DNA from 2 places in the Pseudoalteromonas sp. SR41-7 genome. Region 1 is predicted to be linked to the other one. Evidence: predicted binding sites of a transcription regulator. Region 1 holds the regulator's gene; the other holds the start of a gene.
The links. Region 1 encodes ArgR, which controls arginine synthesis, uptake and breakdown. Its sites were predicted from a motif close to ANTGAATANNTATTCANT; they were not measured.

Region 1 (7,761 bases):
GACTACAAAACAAAAAACCCCGCAAAGGCGGGGTTTTTAACTACCTTACTGATTACTCAGTTACGATAGTTACGTATTTACGGTTTAAAGGACCTTTTTGTTCAAACTGAACTTTACCATCTGCTTTTGCGAAGATAGTGTGGTCTTTACCGATACCTACGTTAGTACCAGGGTGGAAACGAGTTCCACGCTGACGAACAATGATGCTACCCGCTAGAACTGATTCGCCACCAAAACGCTTAACACCTAGGCGTTTGCTTTCTGAATCGCGACCGTTACGAGTACTACCAGCTGCTTTTTTATGTGCCATTTCTAAGTACCTCTAATTAAGCGCTAATGCTAGTGATTTTAACTTCAGTGAACCATTGACGATGGCCCATTTGCTTACGAGAATGCTTACGGCGTCTAAATTTAACAACCTTAATCTTCTCACCGCGACCATGTGAAACAACCTCAGCTGTTATCTTGCCACCGTTTACGAACGGTACACCGATCTCGATTTTCTCACCATCAGCAACTAAAAGTACTGAATCAAATTCTACTGCCGCACCAGTTTCAACGTCTAATTTTTCAAGACGAATCGTTTGACCTTCAGTCACACGATGCTGTTTACCACCACTTTGGAAAACCGCGTACATAATTAACTCCGTCTGTGCACCCTCAAATCGGCGCAACTAAAATATTCTTCGATAGGGCGCGAAGTTTACGCTAACGCGAAATAACTAGCAAGCCTATTTTGTAATTAAAATGAATAAAAAGTACCTGCTTTGAGAGCAATTCAATATTTACCCCATTTTATATTAATTGGCCCTTTTGCCAAGCGCTTTTTAACTCTTAGCCGAAATAAATTAATGTACTCAAATATGACCCTCACAGCTCAATATCTAAGCACACCATAAACTGTATATTGATTATCAATTAATCAGTTATCTTGGCTAATTCAGTCTAAATTAAGTACTTTAATAGTGTTTTTTCAATCAATCGTCACAAAATATCGAGCTAGTGCATTTTTTGTTGTACAATCTGCGCCGTTCACACATAAAAATTGGCTCGGAGATCAATGGATATAAAAGCTATCCAGGCGTTAATCGAAAGCGATATGAATGACGTCAATCAACTTATACATGCGCAAATGCGCTCAGATGTGGCGTTAGTTAATCAGCTTGGTTTATATATAGTTAGCAGTGGCGGCAAACGCGTTCGTCCAATGCTGGCTATTTTAGCAGCCAAAGCGCTCGGTTATCAGGGTAAAGATCACATAACACTTGCAACAATTGTTGAGTTTATCCATACAGCAACGCTATTGCATGATGATGTTGTAGATGAATCAAACTTACGACGTGGCACGCCTACAGCAAATGCTGAATTTGGTAATGCTGCTAGCGTATTGGTTGGTGACTTTATTTACACTCGCTCATTTCAGCTTATGGTTGGCCTTGGAAAAATGCAGATTATGCAAGTACTTGCCGATGCAACAAACATTATTGCTGAAGGTGAAGTATTGCAGCTGATGAACTGCAATGACCCAGATACGACTGAAGCCAGCTATATGCAGGTTATTTACTCTAAAACGGCTAAATTATTTGAAGCAGCTACAGGCCTTGCTGCCATTATCACAGAGCAAGACCAAGCGACACTTGATGCACTAAACCTATACGGTATGCATTTAGGTACTGCGTTTCAACTAGTAGATGACGTACTCGATTACAATGCAGATGCTGAGCAGCTAGGTAAAAACATTGGCGATGATTTAGCTGAAGGCAAACCAACCCTTCCGCTTATTTATGCTATGCAACATGGTAGCGAGCAGCAAACACAGCTCATTCGTGATGCAATAGAGCACAGTAATGGTATGGAGCATTTAGAAGAAATTTTAACTGCACTAAAACAAACTAATGCGCTTGAGTTTACAATGCAAAAAGCAGAGCTTGAGGCCGAAAAAGCCATTGCCTGTTTAGACTTTTTAGCTGAGTCTGACTATAAGCAAGCACTTATAAGCCTTGCCCGTATTGCGGTTGACCGCGACCACTAGTTTTAACTAGTTACACAGTGTGACATTAATTCTGAGCAATAAAAAAGCCTGCAAATGCAGGCTTTTTTGTTGCTTAAACTGGCTATTACGCCATGAAATCAACACCTTCTTTGATGTCTTTTTTCAGAGTTTCAAGCATGTCATTTTTTGCTTTTGTTTCAAATGCGCTTAGTTCGCCGTAAGAAAGAATTTCTTCTACGCCGTTTTTACCTAAACGTACTGGATGTGCAAAGTACTCTGCATCGCCATTTTCAACAGCAACGTAAGCGTAATCTACAACTTCTTCACCTTGTAGGCCTTTAACTAAAGACATACAAAAACGAGCTGCAGCAGCACCCATAGATAGCGTAGCTGAACCACCGCCTGCTTTAGCATTTACAACTTCAGTACCCGCATTTTGGATACGTGGAGTAAGTGCAGCAACTTCTTCATCAGTGAAAGAAACACCTTCAACTTGAGAAAGTAGAGGCAGAATAGTTGTGCCTGAGTGACCACCAATTACTGGTACTTTTACAGTTGCTACGTCTACGCCTTTAAGTTCAGCAACAAATGCTTCTGAACGAATAACGTCAAGCGTAGTAATACCGAATACGCGTTTAGCGTCGTAAGTACCTGCTTTTTTGAATACTTCAGCAACAATTGGAACTGTGCCATTTACTGGGTTAGTAATAATACCTACTAACGCTTTAGGACAGCTGGCAACAATGCCTTCTGCTAAAGTTTTGATGATGCCAGCATTTACATTGAATAAATCAGCACGATCCATACCTGGTTTACGTGGCATACCCGCTGGGATAAGAACGATGTCAGAGCCTTCAAGCGCTTTATTTAAATCGTCTGCGCCAAAGCCTGCAACTTTAACATCTGTTGGGATGTGAGAAAGGTCAACCGCAACACCTGGTACCACTGGTGCAACATCATAAAGTGATAATTCAGAGCCAGCTGGTAAGCCTGTTTTTAATAATAAAGACAACGCTTGGCCGATACCGCCTGCAGCACCTAATACAGCAACTTTCATTGGAATTCTCCGTAATTTGAGGTAGGAAACATTTGTGGCTCTTAAGATAATGAAATTAGCGACTAAAAACAAATTTATCCTGTCTATTTCAAGTATATTTTCGACCATAGTCGTAAACTTATGTGATTTAACGCATCAAACTGGCAAGTTAACTAAACAACTGCTGCATAATTATTCATTTTTGTGTAGAATTTGCGGCATAAATAACAAAAACGAATAAAGACTATGCAACCACAAGATAAACAAGAAGCACTGGTAAAAGCATTTAAATCACTATTAAAAGAAGAAAATTTTGGCTCTCAAGGCGAAATAGTTGATGCGTTAAAAGATCAAGGTTTTGACAATATAAGCCAAAGTAAAGTATCACGCATGTTAAGTAAATTTGGCGCTGTACGCACACGTAATGCCAAACAAGAAATGGTTTACTGCTTACCTGCTGAAATGGGTGTACCTACGGCTAAAAGCCCATTACGCCAATTAGTAATCGACATTATGCACAACGAAATGATGATCATCATTCGTACCAGCCCAGGTGCTGCTCAGCTTATTGCACGTTTATTAGATTCATTAGGTAAAGCAGATGGCGTACTAGGAACAATTGCAGGCGACGATACTATTTTTATCGCTCCTGCTAAAATATCTGAAATAGATGTAACACTTGAACGTGTTCGCATTTTATTTGATACAGTTTAATAGCAAACTAAATTTGTTTTAAAAACCCTATTGAAGGTGCAAAGAAAGCAGAGCCCATATCGGCTTGAGTAAAATCAAGCCAGTGGTCGTAGCAATCCCCTTCCCCTAAACGACTATTAAGTACTTTTTCAAATGCGGTGCCCGTACAAGCGCATGTAATTGATAACATTCCCTGCTCATACACGTCGCCATAAGGCATGCTTTGATTTAATAGTAGCGGTTGTCCGTCTTCGTCTTTTAGCTCACTTCGCGAAGCATGGCTGGTTTCGACCGCTGGAGTAATTAGCGTGTTATCAAGACGCGTACGTCCCATTATTTGCTCTTGCTCACTCAATGATAAATGCTGCCACATAGTTAAATCATGTTTATAACGCTGAACATGAATATAACTCCCCTGATCTTCAAAGCTACCAGGGTTGCTGATTAAAGCCGTAGCGCGCTTTTTTCTTCCATGTGCGGTGTCGCCACCATAAATAAAACCGTTAAAATCACGACCATCTAAAAAACGAAAATTACGAATTTGCTCCACCAGCTCAACATCGGGGGCAAATAATTTTAAAATTTGCAGCGCAAATAAATGGTTAACATCTTCACGGTCAGAGCGAATTTGCACAAATAAATCGCACGGTTGTACGCTCATTTGGTGATCGCTATGGGTTATATTGGGAAAGCTCTGTAATTCGCTTGGAATGTATTCAGGGAGGATATGCGGCCAGTATTGCGCACCAATAGCAACCATACAAGAGAGCATTGATTCTGAAAATTGATCGCTAAACTCTTCTTCTATAGCGCTTACTTGTTTTAACTTTGCGCGAAGTGATTCGTCTTGACCATCAAACACATTAAAAAATAAGTGCAAACCGTGTAAGTTTGCTTCAGCACAAATCCCTGATTGCGCTTGCGCCATTGTTATTCCTTAGTTTTACAGATAAAAACACAGCGAATAACAAATTAATTACGATTCGAAAAAATTCACCGTGTGAGGTTTTATTTTTATTATAACCTGATCATTATTTTCAAATGACTGGCCATATTGTGCAGCAACTTCAATTTCTTGTTCATCAATAACAAGCGAATAAACATACGCCGAACCAACAAAGCGACGACTTATGATTGTAGCTCGCTTGCTGAATTTGTCACTTTGGTTATCTGCCACTAATTCTATTTGATGAGGGCGCACATATATAAGCCCTGCACTTACATTATGCTTACTCTCAACATAAGATTCGACTAAACCAAATGGTGTTTTATATTCAGTTGCGGTTAACACTTCTGCGCTTAAGTATATGCCCTGACCCAGAAACTCTGCAACCTCCTTTGAACATGGAGCTGCAAAAAGCTGCTCAGGCGTGCCTTGTTGCTCAATTTTACCGCGATGCATAATGGCCAGTGTATCTGAAAAGGCAAATGCCTCTTCTTTTGAATGTGTAACAAATACAGCAGATACTTGAGTTGCCTTAATAATTCGACGTATATCAGCAATTAATTCAAAGCGTACTTGTGTGTCGATATTTGAAAAGGGCTCATCAAGTAGCAATAAACTAGGCTTATAAGCTAATGCACGAGCAATAGCTACACGCTGCTGTTGACCACCCGATAACTGGTGTGGAAACCTGTCAGCACAGCCAATTAAATGTACAAGCTTAAGCATTTCATCAACGCGTTGCTGCTTTTGAGCTTTGCTCATTTTACTAAGCCCAAATGCGATATTATTTGCCACCGTTAAATGCGGAAACAGCGCATAATCTTGAAACATCATGCCGATGTTACGGTGCTCAGGTGAGACAAAAGATTGCTCATCACTCACTAATTTACCGTCTATAAAAATAGACCCTTGCTTAGCTTCAATTAAACCTGCAATCGCTTTTAACGTGGTCGTTTTGCCACACCCACTCGCTCCAAGTAGACAAACAATTTCATCTTTACCCACCGTTAAATCTAAATCGTGAATAACCTTTGTGCCGTTATAGTGATAGCTCACGCCTTGTAAAATTAAACTACTCATTTAACTACGCTGCTCCATAGAACGATTAATAAAATACAAAGGAATAAACCCAACAATAACAATAAATAAAGCCGATATTGAAGCAAGCTCTAATTGCTCATCACTCACATACTGAAATACATGAGTAGCTAAGCTTTCAAAATTAAACGGTCTGAGCAATAGCGCAGCTGGCAACTCTTTCATACACTCAATAAATACCAATAAGGCAGCAGTGAGCAATCCTCTTCGCAGTAAAGGTAGGTGCACTAAACGCAGCGTTTGCCCTTGGCTTTTACCCATTGATTGGCTTGCCATATCAAGTGATGGACTAATACGTAAAAAACTCGACTCAATTGCTCCGTGTGCAATGGCGTAAAACCTAACAATATAAGCAATAATAATAGTAAGAATGCTACCTGTAAGCAGTAAGCCAATGTCTAAGTTATACTTCTCGAGCGCTGTGTTAATAGTGCTCTCTAATAATGTAAGAGGTAATAAAACCGCAATAGCGAGAACAGTTCCTGGCAACGCATAACCTGTGCTTGCTAAACGCCCAGGAATAAGCGGATACGCTTGCTTTGCAACACGCTGATAAAAAACCACAAAAACACTCAATGTAATGGTTATAACACTTACAACTCCCGCCACCTTTAAACTTTGCCAAGCGTAACTAAAAAACTCAACATTCCATGCTTTATCAAAGTAGGTAATGGCGTAATTTATAAGTACTGCAATAGGAATTACAAAAGCGATAAGTAAAATAAAGCTACAAAATGCCGTTGCGAGCCAAGCAGACTTTCCTTTTAATACATAGAGCGATTCGCTATTTACACTTGATTGGCGCTCAAATACCGCTTGATTACGACGACTAAAACGCTCTGCCATTAATGCTAAAAATAACAGCAGTAACATCACACCCGATATTTTAGCGGCCGCTGTAAGTGAGTAATAACCAAACCACGTATCGTATACGGCGGTTGTTAATGTACTTACGGCAAAATAACTCACTGTTGCAAAGTCGGCCATGGTTTCCATACTAATAAGTGCAAGAGCCGCCACAATTGCCCCACGAGAGAGCACTAAACTAACTTTAAAAAAGCTTTGCCAAGGAGATAGCCCCATTAACTGGCTAGCTTGTACTAATTTGAATGACTGCTCGCGAAGGGCCGTTTTAAAAATTAAAAATAAATACGGGTAAAGCACCAAGGCAATCATAACGATGGCGCCGGGTAATGTACGTATATCAAAAAACCAATAGTCGCTAGGCGATTGCCAGCCAAACCATTCTCTCAGTGCTATTTGTACAGGGCCCGCATAATCTAATAAATCAGTGTATACATAGGCAATAATATAGGTGGGCATAGCAAGGGGCAGCATAAGAGCCCATTCAAACTGTTTTTTACCCGGAAAACTACAGTAAGCCGTTAGCCACCCAAGTGGCAAAGCTATGGCGCAGCTAAGGACGCAAACACCTAAAACAAGCAATACGGTATTGTTTATGTAATCCCAAAGCACGGTATCCCACAGGTGAGAAAACACCTCAGAGCTACCTTGTAGAGATTCAAAAAGAAGAAAAAACAACGGAGCCGATAGAATTAAGCCTGTCGACCACGCAAAGAGCTGCCATTTAGACAGCTTAAATTTATTAGTCATTAAAGATCGAACTTCACCTCATCAATTAGCTTAAGTGCTAACGGACGATATTTACTAATCTCATCAAGTGGCAAGCTGTCTTCTTTAAAGCTACCCCAAGAGGCAACCAAAGTTGATAATTCAACACCCGACTTAACTGGATACTCCATATTTAATGAGGCATACATGTTTTGTGCTTTGCTGTCGGTCATATACTCTATGAGCTTTAATGCATTTTCAGGGTTTTTAGCGTATTTGGTAATAACCGCACCCGATACATTTATGTGTGAGCCACGATTAACTTGATTTGGAAAGTTAATATTTACGGCCTCAGCCCAGCCTTTTTGTTCTTTATCTTCTAGCATTTTGCCAAGGTAGTAACTATTACCTAATGCTAAGTTA
Region 2 (7,761 bases), on a different contig from region 1:
CTTGGTCAGCTTCAATCACATGCTCTGAACCAGGTACTTCTTCAGCACGACTTCTGCCATTTGCGTCAGGTTCGCCTAATTTAGTTTTAACCATTCTAACGCCAGTTACTTTACCTTTATCGTTCAATACAATACCTTTAGGCTGAACGTTATAGGTAAATATAACGCCTTCTTCTTTGGCGTTTTTAACTTCACGTTTAGAACCAGGCATATTTTCTTTATCACGACGATAAGCACACGTTACTTTTGCAGCATTTTGACGAATAGACGTACGCACACAGTCCATCGCTGTATCACCACCACCAAGTACAACTACTTTTTGGTTAGCCATATCAATACACGGCTGCTTAGTCTCGTCATAGCCCATTACACGGTTAGTGTTACCAATCAAGAACGGGAGTGCATCGTGAACACCTGGTGCATCTTCATTTTCAAGACCTGCACGCATACTTTGATACGTACCAACTCCTAAAAATACGGCGTCGTAATCAGCTAAAATTTGATCAAGCGTAATATCAACACCTACTTCAACATTTAACTTAAACTCCACGCCCATTTCAGTGAAAATTTCACGGCGCTTTTGCATCACTTCTTTTTCAAGTTTAAAAGAAGGAATACCAAACGTGAGTAGTCCGCCAATTTCTGGGTGACGATCAAACACCACTGGTTTTACGCCGTTACGAACTAAAATATCAGCACACCCTAAACCAGCTGGGCCTGCACCAATAATAGCTACTTTTTTGTCGGTCCAAGTTACATAAGACATATCAGGCTTCCAGCCCATTTTAAATGCCTCATCGGTAATATACTTTTCAATATTACCAATTGTAACTGCACCAAACTCTTCGTCGAGCGTACACGAGCCTTCACACAAGCGGTCTTGTGGGCAAACGCGGCCACACACTTCTGGTAAACTGTTTGTACGATGTGAAAGCTCAGCTGCCTCTATAATACGACCTGTGCGTATTAACTTTAACCATTGTGGAATGTAGTTATGTACTGGGCACTTCCACTCACAATACGGGTTACCACAATCTAAACAACGATCAGCTTGTGAGTTAACCTGATTCTCTGAAAAGGGTTCGTAAATTTCTACGAAAGATTTTTTACGTGACGAGATTGGTTTTTTGCGTGGGTCTACACGCTGCACGTCTATAAATTGATATACATTTTCGCTCATACTGCCCCCTTATTGCGCCTGAACACGTAGTTCGGCACTACTACGAGCGCGATGCCCGAGTAAACTTTTTACGTCGCTTGATTTTGGTTTTACTAATTTGAACATCGGTAAGTACAGTTCAAAGTTAGCTAAAATGCTTTCTGCTCTGCACGAACCCGTAAGCTCTAAATGCTCAGCAATTAAGCCGCGTAAATGCTCTTGATGTGACGTTAATTCGTCTAGTGTTACTATTTCTACAAGCTCTGGATTAATGCGTTTTTCAAAATCATTTCGCTCATCTAAAATATAAGCAAAACCACCAGTCATGCCCGCGCCAAAGTTAACACCTACATTACCAAGTACACACACAACGCCACCGGTCATGTATTCACAACCGTTGTCACCTACACCTTCAACAACCGCTTGCACACCTGAGTTACGAACTGCAAAGCGCTCACCGGCACAACCCGCTGCAAAAAGTTTTCCGCCTGTAGCGCCGTACAAACATGTGTTTCCAGCAATGGTTGCTTTATGACTTTCAAAAGATGAGCCAAGTGGTGGACGAATAACTAACTTACCGCCTGCCATGCCTTTACCTACGTAATCGTTAGCATCGCCAACCAATGTCATTTCAAGACCACCGGCATTCCAAACACCAAACGATTGACCCGCCGTACCGTGTAATTCAATTGCTACGGGGTCTGCCGCCATACCTTGATTACCGTGTTTATCAGCAATATAACCCGAAAGCATTGCACCTACAGAGCGGTCAGTATTACAAATACGACTCACAAGCGAGATACCGCTTGACGTATCAATTGCCTCTTGCGCTTTAGCTAATAAACTTTCGTTTAACTTACCTAGATAATGCGAACTGTTAGGCGCACTACAATACAGCGTTTCGCCAGTTGGGTTGTTCGGCTGAGCAATAACAGACGATAAATCAATTTTCTTCTGCTTTGCAGTTTTGCCTTCAATTTCTTCTAATAAATCTAAACGGCCAATTAAGTCAGTTAAATTTGCAACGCCTAGGCTAGCCATAATTTCACGCGCTTCTTGCGCTATAAACTTAAAGTAGTTCATCGCCATTTCTGGTAAGCCGTGATAATGCTTTTGACGAAGTGTTTCGTCTTGTGTTGCAACACCGGTCGCACAGTTATTTAAGTGACAAATACGTAAGTATTTACACCCAAGGGCAACCATTGGACCAGTACCAAAACCAAAGCTTTCAGCACCTAAAATTGCCGCTTTAATAATATCTAAACCTGTTTTTAAGCCACCATCTGTTTGCAGGCGAATGCGATGACGAAGGCCATTTTCAACTAGTGCTTGCTGTGTTTCAGCAAGTCCGAGCTCCCATGGGCTACCCGCATATTTAACAGAAGTAAGTGGGCTTGCGCCTGTACCGCCATCGTAGCCAGAAATAGTAATTAAATCGGCATATGCTTTAGCAACACCTGTTGCAATGGTTCCCACACCTGGCTCTGAAACCAGTTTTACAGAAATAAGTGCTTTAGGGTTTACTTGTTTTAAATCGAAAATTAGCTGTGCTAAATCTTCAATTGAGTAAATATCGTGATGCGGTGGTGGCGAAATTAACGTAACACCTGGTACCGAATAACGAAGCTTAGCAATATACGGCGTTACTTTTTCACCTGGTAATTGTCCACCTTCGCCTGGTTTTGCACCTTGCGCTACTTTAATTTGAATAACGTCAGCACTGCGTAAGTAATGAGGCGTTACACCAAATCGACCTGAAGCGACTTGCTTAATACGCGAGTTTTTCTCTGTACCATAACGCAGTTTATCTTCACCGCCTTCACCCGAGTTTGAACAACCACCTAAGCGGTTCATTGCAATTGCTAGCGCTTCATGCGCTTCTGGTGATAACGCACCAATACTCATTGCTGCTGAGTCAAAACGCTTGTATAGGTTTTCTGCAGACTCTACTTCATCGATGCTTATACCTTGCTCAGGTAATTTAAGCGCTAACATATCGCGCAAAGTCGCTATTGGACGATTATTAACTAAATCAGCGTACGCACTGTAGTCTTTATAATCACCTGATCGAACCGCTTTTTGCAGAGTTTGAATAACATCTGGATTATAAGCATGATACTCACCACCGTGAACGTACTTAAATAAACCACCGTGGCTTAATAATTTACGCTTACTTAAAGCAAGTTTGTGCAAACTTTGCTGATCGTCATCAAAGTCGGTAAAGCATGCACCTTGTATACGACTTGCAACGCCTTTAAAGCACATTTCAATAATCGCATCAGATAATCCCACCGCTTCAAACAACATTGAACAACGATAAGACGCAACCGTACTTATGCCCATTTTAGACATAATTTTGTACAAGCCTTTATTAATGGCTTTACGATAAGCAAGGGTCACTTCGCAATACGACTTATCAATAATTTTGCTGTCGCTCATCGCAACTAACGATTCATACGCAAGGTATGGATAAATTGCCGTAGCACCAAAACCTAATAGCACAGCAAACTGGTGCGCATCTCGCACGCTGCCAGTTTCAATGATAATATTTGATTCACAGCGCAAGTTGTTATCAACTAAGCGTTTTTGTACCGCACCTACAGCCATAGCTGCTGGAATTGGTAAATTTATTTCATCAAAGTTACGGTCAGTTAAAATAAGCATGATACAGCCCGCAGCTGCTTTTTCTTGTGCTTGGTCACAAATACGCGTAACCGCGTTTTCTAAACCCTCTTCAACTGTGTAGGTAATATCAATTTTACAGTAGCTGTAGTGCGCTTCATCAGCATTTAATAGCTGCTGCATATCTGCGTACATTAAAATTGGTGTATCAAACTGTAGGCGCTTAGCGTGGCCCGTTGTTTCGTTAAATACGTTTTGCTCACTACCAATACAGGTTGCAAGCGACATTACATGGTTTTCACGTAGTGGATCGATAGGTGGATTTGTTACTTGCGCAAATTTTTGGCGGAAGTAATCATAAAGTGAACGATGCCCTTCACTAAGCACAGCAAATGGCGTGTCATCACCCATTGAGCCTGTCGCTTCTTGGCCGTTTTCACCCATTACACGAATAACGCTATCAAGCTCTTCGTTGGTATAACCAAACATTTTTTGATATTTAGCTAGCGTTTCGTCATCAAATGAGCGATTACCAGCGTCTTGCTCAGTAAGTTCTTCAAATGGAACTAAACGTTTAACGTTTTCTTCAAGCCATGACTTGTAAGGATGGCGAGATTTTAAATCTTGATCGATTTCATCCGAGTGCCAGATTTTGCCAAGTTTAGTATCAATAACTAATAATTCACCTGGACCAACACGGCCTTTTTCAACCACTTCATCGGCAGTGTAATCCCAAATACCCACTTCTGATGCAAGCGTAATAAAACCATCTTGTGTAATTACATAACGTGCTGGGCGAAGTCCATTACGGTCAAGGTTACACGCTGCAAAACGACCATCCGACATAACAATACCTGCCGGGCCATCCCATGGTTCCATATGCATAGAGTTAAAGTCGTAAAATGCACGTAAATCGTCGTCCATTGCACGGTTTTTCTGCCATGCAGGCGGCACGAGCATACGCATAGCGCGGAATAAATCCATGCCGCCAGCTAAAAATAGCTCAAGCATATTATCTAGGCTTGATGAATCAGAACCGGTTTCGTTTACAAACGGCGCTGCGCTTTGTAAGTCAGGAATAAGCGGTGACGCAAACTTATAAGAACGTGCGCGTGCCCACTGGCGGTTACCTTCAATAGTATTAATTTCACCATTGTGTGCTAAATAGCGGAAAGGTTGAGCTAAAGGCCAACGCGGCTGAGTATTAGTAGAAAAGCGCTGATGGAAAACACAAATCGCACTCGTCATACGAATATCAGCTAAATCTAGGTAAAAATTAGGTAAATCCGCAGGCATCATTAAGCCTTTATAGATAGTTACCAAACCAGATAGACTTGCGATATAGAAAGCTTCATCATCAACAATGCGCTTTTCAGCGCGGCGGCGTGCTACATATAAGCGACGCTCTAAGTCTTTAGAACGCCAACCTTCTGGCGCGCTAACAAAAATTTGTTCAAAACCTGGTAATTGCTGTACAGCAATAGGACCCAACATAGATGGGTCGGTTGGTACAACACGCCAACCTAAAATATTTAGCGTTTCTTTTTCTAATTCTTCGCTAAGTATTTGTTTTGCAGCTTGTGCTAAAACAGGGTCTGAATTTAAAAATATCATACCCACTGCGTAGTTTTTGCCTAAGTGCCAATTATGTTCACTGGCAATTGCACGGAAAAAGCTATCTGGTTTTTGTAATAATAAACCACAGCCATCACCTGTTTTACCATCGGCAGATATACCGCCACGGTGCTGCATGCGATCAAGCCCCGTAATAGCAGTACGAATAAGCCTATGACTAGCTTGACCATTAACTTGGGCTATTAAGCCAAAGCCACAATTTTCTTTTTCTAACTTTGAGTCGTATAACATAGACCCCTCCCCTTGCTGCACTGTTAGCGTGGATGAACTGCTCGACGATTTGCTAACAGACGGACAAAACTAGCCTCTATCTTAAATAGAGTCAATAGCACTTTGAATACATATTCACATTCTTGAATATTTCTCACTTCATAGCAAGATTTCTTTTTATCATTATTTTTAACATTTAGCGTTATTTTAACCACTATTTTTTCATGACACTGGTGTCAAGTTTAACATATTGTAAAAAACACAAGCACCCAAAGGTGCAGCTTACGTAAACGTAAAGGCGAGTAAAAGTGAATAAGTATTCAACAAATGAAGGGCTATTCAGTTAACATTTAGATAGTTTTATGGTATTTCATTACTTTAATGGCTTAACATCCCCGATTATTGCTGCTCATTAGTATAGTTATGAAAGTTCATGTCCTTTTTTGTACATTAATAGTGAATTTTTATTTAAAGCGGTGTCCGATGCGGACATAAAAACTGTCCGCGGACATCATTTTCATGAACAAAAAATAAAAAGCACTTTAATATCAATGTGATAATAGTTGGCATATTAATCGTATAGCTTTACATATAATCGCTAATTGGAATTACCATGTTTACTCTAAGCTTATTTTTGCTCTCTCCTATTGCCGCCATTTGCACAGCTGCTTTATTACTGCTGTGCGAAAAATACATAAAAGCAATGTAGGGGGAATTAAATGATTAAAGATACCAGCGCACAAGACGTACAAGTAAAGGCACCTATAAGCTATAAAAAATACGCGATAATCACTGCGGTTATTTTCATTGCAGCCTCTACAATTGCTTATATTTTTTTAACTAACCATAGCGCTAAAAGCTCTATTAGCCGCTCAAAAGTACAGGTTGCAAAAGTACATGTTAAAGCGCTCATTCGAGATATTGCCGCCAGTGGTAAAATTGTTGCTGCTAATGCTCCTAAAATCTACAGTCCAGAACGTGGATTTATAGATTTAAAAGTAAAGGCCGGCGATACAGTAAAGCAAGGGGACACACTTGCCCTGCTACAAAGCCCTGAGTTAACTAACGAATTAAAGCAACAAGAATCTGTGCTTAAACGACTACAAGGCGAGCAGCAAAGGCAGTATTTGCAAGCAAGACGCCAAACACTCACTTTAAATAAAACACTCGATATGGCACAAGTTGAGCTTAACGCCGCTGAGCGCGAAAATCGCCGCGCGCAGTTATCAATTCAAAAGCACTTAATTAGCCAAATTGATCTTGAAAAAGCAGTTGATGATTTATCACGTGCAAGACTCACCTATAAACATGCACAACAAGAGGTATTGCTTGCCAAAGACACGCTCGCTTTTGAACTACAAGCTGCTAAAAGTGATGTGACCCGCCAACAACTTATCGTTGATGATTTAATCAGAAAAGTAAGCAACCTATCTATTAAGGCTACCGTTACTGGGATCGTGGGTAACCTATTAGTGCAACAAAAAGCCGCAGTGACGCAAAGCCAACCTCTTATGACTCTCGTCGACTTAAGTAATTTCGAAGCGGAACTTCAAGTACCTGAAAGTTACGCCAACGAATTAGGACTCGGTATGGAAGTAGAGCTTAAGTTAGGCAATGAAACAGTGATGGGGAATTTATCCGCCATATCACCAGAAGTTAATAATCGTGAAGTAACAGCACGCGTCCGATTTAAAGGTGTTACTAACAACATCCGTCAAAACCAACGCTTAACTGCACGTATTTTACTCGACAACCGAGAAGGTGTAATGCAAGTAAAACGCGGCGCTTTTATGCAGCAAGGCGGAATTTTTGCTTATAAGGTAGAAGGCAATATTGCAAAGCGTATACCTATTACAATCGGCGCCACCAGCATTAATGCGGTTGAACTTTTAAGCGGTGTTAAAGAAAACGATGAAATTATTATTTCAAGCTACAGCGACTTTAAGCAAGCCGATACGATTTTATTAAATTAAACAGACGTTCTCAACCAACGCTAAAAATAATTAGGAACAACCATGTTACAAATGAACAATGTAAGTAAAGTATACCAAACAGAAATGGTACAAACCCATGCGCTTCGAGACTTTAACCTGCAAGTAAACGAAGGCGAATTTATTGCTGTTACCGGTCCTAGC

Region 2: gltB (glutamate synthase large subunit) is a predicted target of ArgR. The motif match lies at 5,749-5,766, and genes of this name have one in related genera.

What each region holds. Positions count from the first base shown of each region.
Region 1 covers NZ_JACJEF010000002.1:171,711-179,471, reverse strand. The annotation lists gene rpmA (50S ribosomal protein L27) at 53-310, opposite strand; gene rplU (50S ribosomal protein L21) at 327-638, opposite strand; gene ispB (octaprenyl diphosphate synthase) at 1,061-2,032, shown strand; gene mdh (malate dehydrogenase) at 2,118-3,050, opposite strand; gene argR (transcriptional regulator ArgR) at 3,276-3,743, shown strand; gene H5092_RS03505 (Dyp-type peroxidase) at 3,751-4,650, opposite strand; gene H5092_RS03500 (ABC transporter ATP-binding protein) at 4,699-5,748, opposite strand; gene H5092_RS03495 (iron ABC transporter permease) at 5,749-7,380, opposite strand; gene H5092_RS03490 (Fe(3+) ABC transporter substrate-binding protein) at 7,380-7,761, opposite strand, start outside.
Region 2 covers NZ_JACJEF010000009.1:63,460-71,220, reverse strand. The annotation lists gene H5092_RS13390 (FAD-dependent oxidoreductase) at 1-1,180, opposite strand, end outside; gene gltB (glutamate synthase large subunit) at 1,190-5,647, opposite strand; gene H5092_RS13380 (efflux RND transporter periplasmic adaptor subunit) at 6,346-7,599, shown strand; gene H5092_RS13375 (ABC transporter ATP-binding protein) at 7,642-7,761, shown strand, end outside.